DNA from 2 places in the Caenispirillum bisanense genome. Region 2 is predicted to be linked to the other one. Evidence: predicted binding sites of a transcription regulator. Region 2 holds the regulator's gene; the other holds the start of a gene.

Region 1 (4,727 bases), on a different contig from region 2:
CGGGAACGGTGCTGCCGCCCGGCGTGGTGCGGGCCGTAAACAGCAGCGACACCGGCACCAGGGCCGAGTTCAGCAGCCGCGCCCAGGCATAATCGGAGAAGCCGGCACCGTCGGAGGTGACGTAGTTGAACGAGAACGCCAGCTCGTCGCCCGCCTCGGCGGTGAAGGCCACCGTGCGCAGGACCGAGCCGGTGCGCTCGCCGCCCAGGCCGAGGCCGACGCCGCTCACACCCTGGTTGCTGGACACCCAGCCGTAGTTGGTGGCGCCCGACGGCGGCGCCGTGACCACGCCATCGGCCGGCGAGGCGCCGCAGGTGCCGACGCACGACCAGCCGGAAGGAATGCCGCTGTCGAACACGCCCGCCGCCGCCTGGCCGGCGGAAACGGCCATGGCGCCGAGGGAGAAACAGGCAGCGGCGGCACTGACGGCCAACCGGTGGAATACCTTCATGGTGAAATCCCTTTCGCTCGTCCGAGCCCTTGCAGAGATGCCCGCCGCGGCCGCGACGGACCCGAAAGCCACCTTCGGCCGCCGCTTGAGCAAACGGCGGGCCATGTCAGGCAAGTCTCTGAAGTTGCAGGAATTTCGAACCGCAGGCGCGGCGGGTTAGGCCGGAAGGTGTAAGGCAGGGCGACAGCCGCCCGCCTTACCGCACCCCGCCCACCCCCGGCAGGCGCAGGTCCAGCGGCTGGAAGTCCACCCCCGCCGACAGGCCGAACAGGGTCACCTCCACCCCTTCCTCCGGCGCCAGCAGCAGCCCGGCCCAGCCGCCGAAGTTGACCATGACGCCACCGCCGCTGGGGGCGCGGGCGACGGGTGCGGTCCACGGCAGCCAGTTCTTGCCCACCGCGTTGGCCGGCAGGTCGAGGCCAAGCTCCGGCACCGCCCGCCCCACATGGGCGACGAAGGTGTTGCTGTTGGGGCCGGGGAAGATGGCGTAGCGGCCGTCGTAGGGGTAGCCCGCCACCGCCGCCTCGATGCGATCGATGAGCGCTTCCACCTCCGCCCCGCCGCGCAGGTCGACCAGCAGCTGCGGGCGGGAGCCGAACCACTCGGCATCGGGCGTCATGCGGTCGCTGACCACCCGGCCGCCGCCCCAGCCCAGCACCTCCCACCGCTGCCAGCGGTCGGCGCCGGTGCGCTTCACCGCGATCCACGGATGCACCCCGACGATGCCGCGCCACCCGAAGGCCGGCGCGGCATAGACCTGGATGACCGCGCGGCGCTCCGTTGCCGGATCGGGGGCCTGGCCGGTGGGCTCGCGGGTGGCGGCGTGCCACGGCACGTCGGGCACGCCGCGGCTGAGGGCGCTCATCCCGATGGGCAGCAGCATCAGCACCAGCAGCACCATCAGGGTGCGCACCGTCCTCCACACCAGCCTGAGCACCCGCCGCCGCCTCCCTGCCGCCGCCGCATCCGCTGCCTCCAAGGTGGGGAGCGAATGCGGCGGCGGGAAGGCGGGCCTGCACCTAGGGCAGGCGGTGGTCAGTGCAGGCGCAGCTCGGCGGTGGCGAGGCGCATCTCGGCCGGCGATATCAGGGCGCGGCTCGCCACCTGCACCGAATGCAGCCGGCCATCCAGGTTCTTCTGCCAGAAGTCCAGGAAGCGGCGCAGTTCCGGGTAGCCGGGGGCGAGGTCCAGCTCCTGCCAGATGTACTCCTGCAGCAGCGCGGGATGGTCCGGCAGGTGGTAGGTGATGCGGGCCGTGGTGAGGCGGTAGCCGGTCAACTGTTTGGCGAGAGCGGTCATGGCGGTGTCTCCGTCAGCGGCGATTCCCCGAATGACTTTTCCTGTTCCCGTTCAACGCCATGATGCCTGGACAGGCTGCCGCAAATCAAGGTATTCCTTTTATGATTCAATGCCTTAGCAGCACCTTGGCAGGAGTGCTGCCAAAAATCCGCATTCCCCCTCTTGACGGTTTTTCCGGTTTGATTAGATCTGTTGCCGCTCGCCGCCGCAGCGGGAGCACATTCAACCGTTAGCAGTCATTTGCTTGAACAAGGAATGACGGAGGCAACAGCCATGACTTTCCGGCCGCTCCATGACCGGGTTCTCGTTCGTCGCATCGAAGCCGACGAAAAGACCAAGGGTGGAATCATCATCCCCGACACCGCCAAGGAAAAGCCGCAGCAGGGCGAAGTGGTCGCTGCCGGCCCCGGCGCTCGGGCGGAAGATGGCAGCCTGCAGCCGCTCGACGTCAAGGTCGGCGACCGCGTGCTGTTCGGCAAGTGGTCGGGCACCGAGGTGAAGATCGACGGCGAGGATCTCCTGATCATGAAGGAGAGCGACATCCTCGGCGTCATCGAAGGCAGCGCGGCGACCGCCAAGGCCGCCTGACGCGCCCCCGGACCCAGACCCATCAAACGACGTTTCGGAGCATAGACCTATGGCCGCTAAGGAAGTGAAGTTTTCGGCGGATGCCCGCGCGCGCCTGCTGCGCGGCGTGGACATCCTGGCCGACGCGGTGAAGGTGACCCTCGGCCCCAAGGGCCGCAACGTGGTCCTCGACAAGTCCTTCGGCGCCCCGCGGGTGACCAAGGACGGCGTCTCGGTCGCCAAGGAAATCGAACTGAAGGACAAGTTCGAGAACATGGGCGCCCAGATGCTGAAGGAAGTGGCGTCCAAGACCGCCGATCTGGCGGGTGACGGCACCACCACCGCCACCGTTCTGGCCCAGGCCATCGTGCGCGAGGGCGCCAAGTCCGTCGCCGCCGGCATGAACCCCATGGACCTGAAGCGCGGCATCGACATGGCCGTCGCCGCCGTCGTCGCCGACGTCAAGGCGCGGTCGAAGAAGGTCTCCACCAATGCCGAGATCGCCCAGGTCGGCACCATTTCCGCCAACGGCGAGCGCGAGATCGGCGAGATCATCGCAAAGGCGATGGAAAAGGTCGGCAACGAGGGTGTGATCACCGTCGAAGAAGCCAAGGGCCTGGAGACCGAGCTGGACGTGGTCGAAGGCATGCAGTTCGACCGCGGCTACCTGTCGCCCTACTTCGTCACCAATGCCGAGAAGATGGTGGCGGAGCTGGAAAACCCCTACATCCTCATCCACGAAAAGAAGCTGTCCAGCCTGCAGCCGCTGCTGCCGGTGCTGGAAGCGGTGGTGCAGTCCGGCAAGCCGCTGCTGATCATCGCCGAGGATGTGGAAGGCGAAAGCCTCGCCACCCTGGTGGTCAACCGCCTGCGCGGCGGCCTGAAGGTCGCGGCCGTCAAGGCGCCGGGCTTCGGCGATCGCCGCAAGGCCATGCTGCAGGACATCGCCATCCTGACCGGCGGCCAGCTGATCAGCGAAGAACTGGGCATCAAGCTTGAGAGCGTGACGCTCGCCATGCTCGGCACCGCCAAGAAGGTGACGATCACCAAGGAAGACACCACCATCGTCGACGGTGCCGGCGCCCGTGCCGAGATCGAGGGCCGGGTGGCGCAGATCAAGGCGCAGATCGAGGAAACCACCTCCGACTACGACCGCGAGAAGCTGCAGGAGCGGCTGGCCAAGCTGGCCGGCGGCGTGGCGGTGATCAAGGTCGGCGGCGCCACCGAGGTCGAGGTGAAGGAGAAGAAGGACCGCGTCGACGACGCCCTGCACGCCACCCGCGCGGCGGTGGAGGAAGGCATCGTCGCCGGCGGCGGCGTCGCCCTGCTCTACGCCACAAAGGCGCTGGAAGGCCTGTCGCCGGCCAACGATGACCAGAAGGTGGGCATCGAGATCGTCCGCCGCGCGCTGCAGGCGCCGGTGCGCCAGATCGCCGTCAACGCCGGCCACGACGGCGCCGTGGTCGCCGGCAAGCTGCTGGAGTCCACCGACACCAACTGGGGCTTCGACGCCCAGACCGGCGAATACACCGACATGGTGAAGAAGGGCATCATCGACCCGACCAAGGTCGTCCGCACCGCGCTGCAGGACGCCGCCTCGGTCGCCGGCCTGATGATCACCACCGAAGCCATGGTGGCCGAAAAGCCGGAGCCCAAGTCCGCCGCCCCCGCCATGCCCGGCGGCGGCATGGGTGACATGGACTTCTGATCGCGGCGCGGACCCCGCGTCCGCTCCACCGCCGGTCAGGCAGCATCGGGGCCGCTCCGCCAGGGCGGCCCCTTCTGCTTGCGCGCAAGGCCCGCCGCCGGACACCGCCGGGGCAAAGGCAAGGGGCCCGGCGCTGCCGCCGGGCCCCTGCCCTGTCACCGTCGATATCGGTGGAGGGATCAGCCGCGCTTCTTGCCGAGGCCGATGTTCTCCAGCGCCTCTTCGATTTCCGGCAGGATGTCGGGATCGTCGATGGTCGGCGGCACCTTCACATCCTGGTTGTCGGCCATCTTCTGCATGGTGCCGCGCAGGATCTTGCCGGAGCGGGTCTTCGGCAGGCGCTTGACCACGATGGCCTGCTTGAAGGCGGCCACCGGGCCGATCTCGTCGCGCACCAGCTTGACCAGTTCCTTGACGATGTCCGCCTCGTCGCGGTCCACGCCGGCCTTCAGGCAGACGAAGCCGAGCGGCGTCTGGCCCTTGAGGTCGTCGGCAACGCCGATGACGGCGCATTCGGCCACGTCGGGGTGCTTGGCCAGCACCTCTTCCATGGCGCCGGTGGACAGGCGGTGGCCGGCGACGTTGATGACGTCGTCGGTGCGGGTCATGACGTAGACATAGCCGTCATCGTCGACGAAGCCGGCGTCGCCCGTCTTGTAGTAGCCGGGGTATTCCGACAGGTAGGCGTCGCGATAGCGCTGC
Region 2 (4,727 bases):
ACACCGGCTCCTCCGGGTGGGCGCTGCGCAGCACGGAATGGGGGTGGGTGCGCTCCACATGGGCGGTGCGGACGGTGGGCATCTCGCCGGCCGGGGTCGGCTGCGGCAGGCGCTTTTCCAGCCACGCTTCCATGGCGCGGCGCTGGCGGTCGGCGCGTTCCAGCTTGTCGTCGGGGGTGCCGCGGTTGCGGGCGCAGAATTCCCAGTACTCGACGGTCATGGAGGCGACCAGGTCGCGGGCGCGAAGCACGAACACCGGCTCGTCGGCGGCGGCCTTGTTGATGGTGCTGTCGGGGGCCGTCAGCTCGTCGCGGGCCGAGACGTAGCGGATGCGGGCGCGCAGCTCGCGGGCGGCGCCGTCCAGCGGGTCCTTGGCGGTGCCGGGTGCCGTATCCGTCGTCATGGGGGAGCCTCTTCTGCCAGGGGAGCGGGCGGCGGATATTGACGGCTGGCGCGCGGCTGCGCAAGCCTGTGCAAACCCTGAGTTATGGGGATAACCTGTGCGACACCCATTCGATCAAGGAGTTGCGGCGGCATGTTGAAGAAGCTTGTGACGCTGGCGGCGGGGGCTGCGGCGACGCTGGTCAGCGCCTGCGTCGATGCCCCGCGCACCTCCGTCCGCTATCGCGACCCGGCCGGGCCGGCGCAGTTCATGCAGTGGGCGGCCAGCCGCGGGCCGCTGCTCGCCACCCTCCACGGCACGCCCTTCCCCGGCGAGCCGCCGGAGCGGGTGGCGGAGGTGGCGCTGGGCGCCATGGGCCGCGCCATCGCCGAATACCGCACCCTGCGCCTGACCACCGACCCCGCCGCTGCCGGTGATCGCCGCTACCACGTGACGCTGGCCTTCAACGCCCCGCGCCGCGTCTCCGGCCGCGCCCTGTGCCGCGGCGAGGTGCCGCCGGTGGAGGTGGGCGAGCGCCTGACCGTGCTGGCGGTGTTCTGCGAGGACGACCGGGTGCTGGCCGATGTCGCCGGCTCGGTGGGCGGCGACGACCTCAGCCTGGACAGCGAGCGCTTCCGCATGCTGATGGTGCAGGTGTCGCAGAGCCTGTTCCGCGACAAGTAGGGCAGGGCGCCGCCGGCCGGACACGACAAGGCCGGCGGAGATCGCTCCCCGCCGGCCTGCGTCAGGTGGCTCGGCCCGCAATCAGGCGGAGGTATTGACGCCGCTGCCCTGGCCGCCCTCGCCGGCGGTGCCGCCGCCGGTGCCGTTGGCGTCCCGCTTGGGGCCGCCGCGCGACACGGTGACCATGGCCGGGCGCAGCAGGCGGTCGCGGATCAGGTAGCCGTCCTGGTAGACGTCGACCACGGTGCCGGTCGGCATGTCGGTGCGCTCCACCTCCTGCACCGCCTGGTGCAGGTTGGGGTCGAACGGGGTGCCGCGGGCCTCGATCTTCTCGACGCCGTACTTCTGCAGGCCGGCGGCCAGGGTCTTCTGGGTCATCTCGATGCCGACGGCGAGGTTCTTCAGAAGCTCGTTCTCCGCCCGCCGCTCGGCCGGGGCGGCCAGCAGGGCGCGGTCCAGGTTGTCGGCGACCTGCAGCATCTCCTTGGCGAAGTTGGAGACGGCGTACTTGGCGTTGTCCTCGATGCGGCGTTCGGCCATGCGCTTGGCGTTCTCGGCGTCGGCCAGGGCGCGCATGTACTCGCCCTTCAGCCGTTCCACCTCGGCCGCCAGCAGGGCGATGCGCTGCTCCGGCGCCAGGATGTCGGCGCCGGCGTCCGGCGGCACGTCGCCGTCGTAAGTGTCGGCCGCCGACGGGGCCTGCTCGCCCATGTCGGTGGCGGCGTCCTGCTCGGCAGGCGCGTCGTGGCCGGGTTCGTGCTGCGACGGGGTATGCTGCTGTGCCATTGCTGTTTCCAGTCCCTAACCGATGAGTCTGCCGACCACCTTCGCGGTGTAGTCCACCAGCGGGATGATGCGGGCATAATTGATGCGGGTCGGTCCGATGACGCCGATGGCGCCGACGATCTCCTCCGCCCCGTTGCGGAACGGACTGACGATCATCGAACAGCCCGTGGCGGCAAAGAGTTCGTTCTCTGCGCCGATGAATATCTGAACGCCCTCCGCCTTGCCCACCAGATCGAGCAGGCGGAGCATCTGTTCGCGGGTTTCCAGCATGTCGAACAGATTGCGGATGCGCTCCAGGTCCTCGATGGCGGTGACGTCGGACAGCAGGTGCGACTGGCCGCGCACGATGAGGGCGCCGTCGGCCTTGTCCCCCGCCCAGGTGCCGAGCCCGGCCGACACCACCTTGGACGTCAGCTCGTCGAGCTTGGACTTGTGGCTCTCCAGTTCCTTCAGGATGTCCTCCCGCGCCTCGTCGAGGGTGCGGTTGGTCATGCGGGCGGCGAGGTAGTTGGAGGCCTCCACCAGCGCCGTCGGCGGCAGGTCGTGCGGCACCTCGATGATGCGGTTCTCGACCACGCCGTTCTGGGTGACGATGACGACCAGCGCCCGGCCGGGGCCGAGGTTGACGAATTCGATGTGCTTGAGCGGGCTTTCCGTCTTCGGCGCCAGCACGAGGCCGGCGCACAGCGACAGGCCGGAGAGGGTGCGCGTCGCCTCCGACAGCACGTCGGGCAGGCTCTTGCCGCGGGCGGCGCACTGGGCGTCGATGCGGGCGCGCTCGTCGTCGGCGAGGCTGCCGATCTCCAGCAGGCCGGAGACGAACATGCGCAGGCCCAGCTCGGTCGGCAGGCGGCCGGCGGAGGTATGGGGGGCATAGAGCAGACCCAGGTCTTCCAGGTCGGCCATGGCATTGCGGATGGTGGCCGGCGACAGCGACATGGACAGCCGCTTGGACAGCGTGCGCGATCCCACCGGCTCGCCGGTCTGGACGTAGGCATCGACCACATGCCGCAGAATCTCGCGCGAGCGTTCGTTCAGCTCGACGATGGGCGTGGTCCTGGCGGATCTGGTGCTGCGCGTCGACACGCGGTTCTTCCCTGCTGGGTCGCGACCGCAGCGAATGTAGGGAAGCTGTTCCACACCGTCAACGCGCGGCGGAGGCATCAGGGCAGGCGCAGCAGGGCGCGGATCTTGGCCTTGACGTGCAGGGTCAGGTCTTCGGGGGCGCGCGCGATGAAGGCGCAGCCGCGTTCGCGCCACGACAGGCTCTTCACCTGATCGCACAGCACCGCCCCGACGACGCCCGCCCCGGCCGGCACCGGCTGCTCGAAGGGATAGCCCTTGATCTCCGAGGTGACGGGGCAGACGACGCACAGGCCGACGCGGCGGTTGTACTGCACCGGCGACAGCACCAGCGCCGGGCGGTGGCCGCGCTGCTCGCTGCCCTTCTGCGGATCGAAGCCGAGCCAGACAAGATCGCCGTCGTCCGGGCAGTAGGACTCGGCAGGCGGCGGCGAGGCCGGTCGGGCCATCACGAGAACTCGTTGCCGACCGCCGGGCCGGTGGCAACCTCGGCATGGAGGGTGTCGTCGTCCATGCCGGCCAGCAGCTCGTCGAGGTCGTAGCTCGGCACGTCCTGGACCGGCAGCGCCACCAGCCGGCCGTTCTCCACCCGCACGTCGGCGCCGCTGCCCTCGTGGATGCCGAGGTCGCGGGCGTAGGAGGCGGGAATGCGCAGCGCCAGGCTGTTGCCCCACTTGGCGAAATGCAGAATCATGACACCCTCCGGCGGTGAGGATACATTGTCGATACATCGACCCGGGGAGTCAAGGCGCCGCACGGGCTTTTCAAGCCGGCGGGCACGGGGTAGCCTGCGGCCCTGACGCCTGTTCCCACAGCTACCCGAGGATGTTCCCCATGCGACCGTCCGGCCGTGCCGCCGATGCCCTTCGTCCCGTCTCGCTGGAGCCGGGGTTTGCCAAGTATGCCGAAGGGTCGTGCCTCATCCGGTTCGGGGACACCCATGTGCTGTGCACCGCCTCGGTGGACGAGAAGGTGCCGGGCTGGCTGCGCAACCAGGGCCGCGGCTGGGTGACCGCCGAATACGGCATGCTGCCCCGCGCCACCCACAGCCGCACCGACCGCGAGGCGGCGCGCGGCAAGCAGTCCGGCCGCACCCAGGAAATCCAGCGCCTCATCGGCCGCTCGCTGCGCTCGGTGGTCGATCTCAAGGCCATGGGCGAGATGCAGATCAAGGTCGACTGCGACGTGCTGCAGGCCGACGGCGGCACCCGCACCGCTTCCATCACCGGCGCCTATGTGGCGCTCTATCAGGCGTTCCAGAAGCTGGTGAGCCTGGGCGTGCTGACCGCCGTGCCCATGCACGACCAGGTGGCCGCCATCTCCTGCGGCATCGTCGGCGGCGAGGCGGTGCTCGACCTGGACTATGCCGAGGATTCGACCGCCCAGGCCGATGCCAACTTCGTGCTGACCGCCAAGGGCCTGATCGTCGAGGTGCAGACCACCGCCGAGGAAACCCCCTTCGCCGAGGACCAGCTGACCGCCATGCTGGCGCTGGCCAAGAAGGGTGTCGCCGAGCTGGCCGCCGCCCAGCGCGCCGCCCTCGGCCTGACGGAGTGACCGCCATGGCACGGACCTTCGCGGGCGGCCGTCTGGTGGTCGCCAGCCACAACCCCGGCAAGGTGCGCGAGATCAACGAGCTGCTGCGGCCCTACGGTGTCGAGGCGGTGTCGGCCGGCGACCTGGACCTGCCGGAGCCGGAGGAGACCGGCCTCACCTTCGTCGCCAATGCCGAGCTGAAGGCGCTGGCCGCCGCCACCGCCGCCGGCCTGCCGGCGCTCGCCGACGACAGCGG

The links. Region 2 encodes HrcA, which represses chaperone genes, less so after heat shock. Its sites were predicted from a motif close to GTTAGCACTCNCCNNNGGNGAGTGCTAAC; they were not measured.
Region 1: the regulator HrcA is predicted to act here: its motif matches at 1,864-1,892, upstream of groES (co-chaperone GroES).

Annotation. Positions count from the first base shown of each region.
Region 1 covers NZ_BAAAEP010000003.1:133,622-138,348, reverse strand. Annotated here, with positions in the region: gene ABD056_RS03375 (NF038132 family protein) at 1-451, opposite strand, end outside; gene ABD056_RS03370 (DUF3750 domain-containing protein) at 648-1,388, opposite strand; gene ABD056_RS03365 (usg protein) at 1,487-1,750, opposite strand; gene groES (co-chaperone GroES) at 2,024-2,338, shown strand; gene groL (chaperonin GroEL) at 2,388-4,025, shown strand; gene ABD056_RS03350 (propionyl-CoA synthetase) at 4,205-4,727, opposite strand, start outside.
Region 2 covers NZ_BAAAEP010000040.1:24,053-28,779, forward strand. Annotated here, with positions in the region: gene ABD056_RS16310 (FmdB family zinc ribbon protein) at 1-403, opposite strand, end outside; gene ABD056_RS16315 (hypothetical protein) at 536-1,066, shown strand; gene grpE (nucleotide exchange factor GrpE) at 1,148-1,852, opposite strand; gene hrcA (heat-inducible transcriptional repressor HrcA) at 1,868-2,938, opposite strand; gene mazF (endoribonuclease MazF) at 3,016-3,384, opposite strand; gene ABD056_RS16335 (AbrB/MazE/SpoVT family DNA-binding domain-containing protein) at 3,384-3,629, opposite strand; gene rph (ribonuclease PH) at 3,770-4,492, shown strand; gene rdgB (RdgB/HAM1 family non-canonical purine NTP pyrophosphatase) at 4,498-4,727, shown strand, end outside.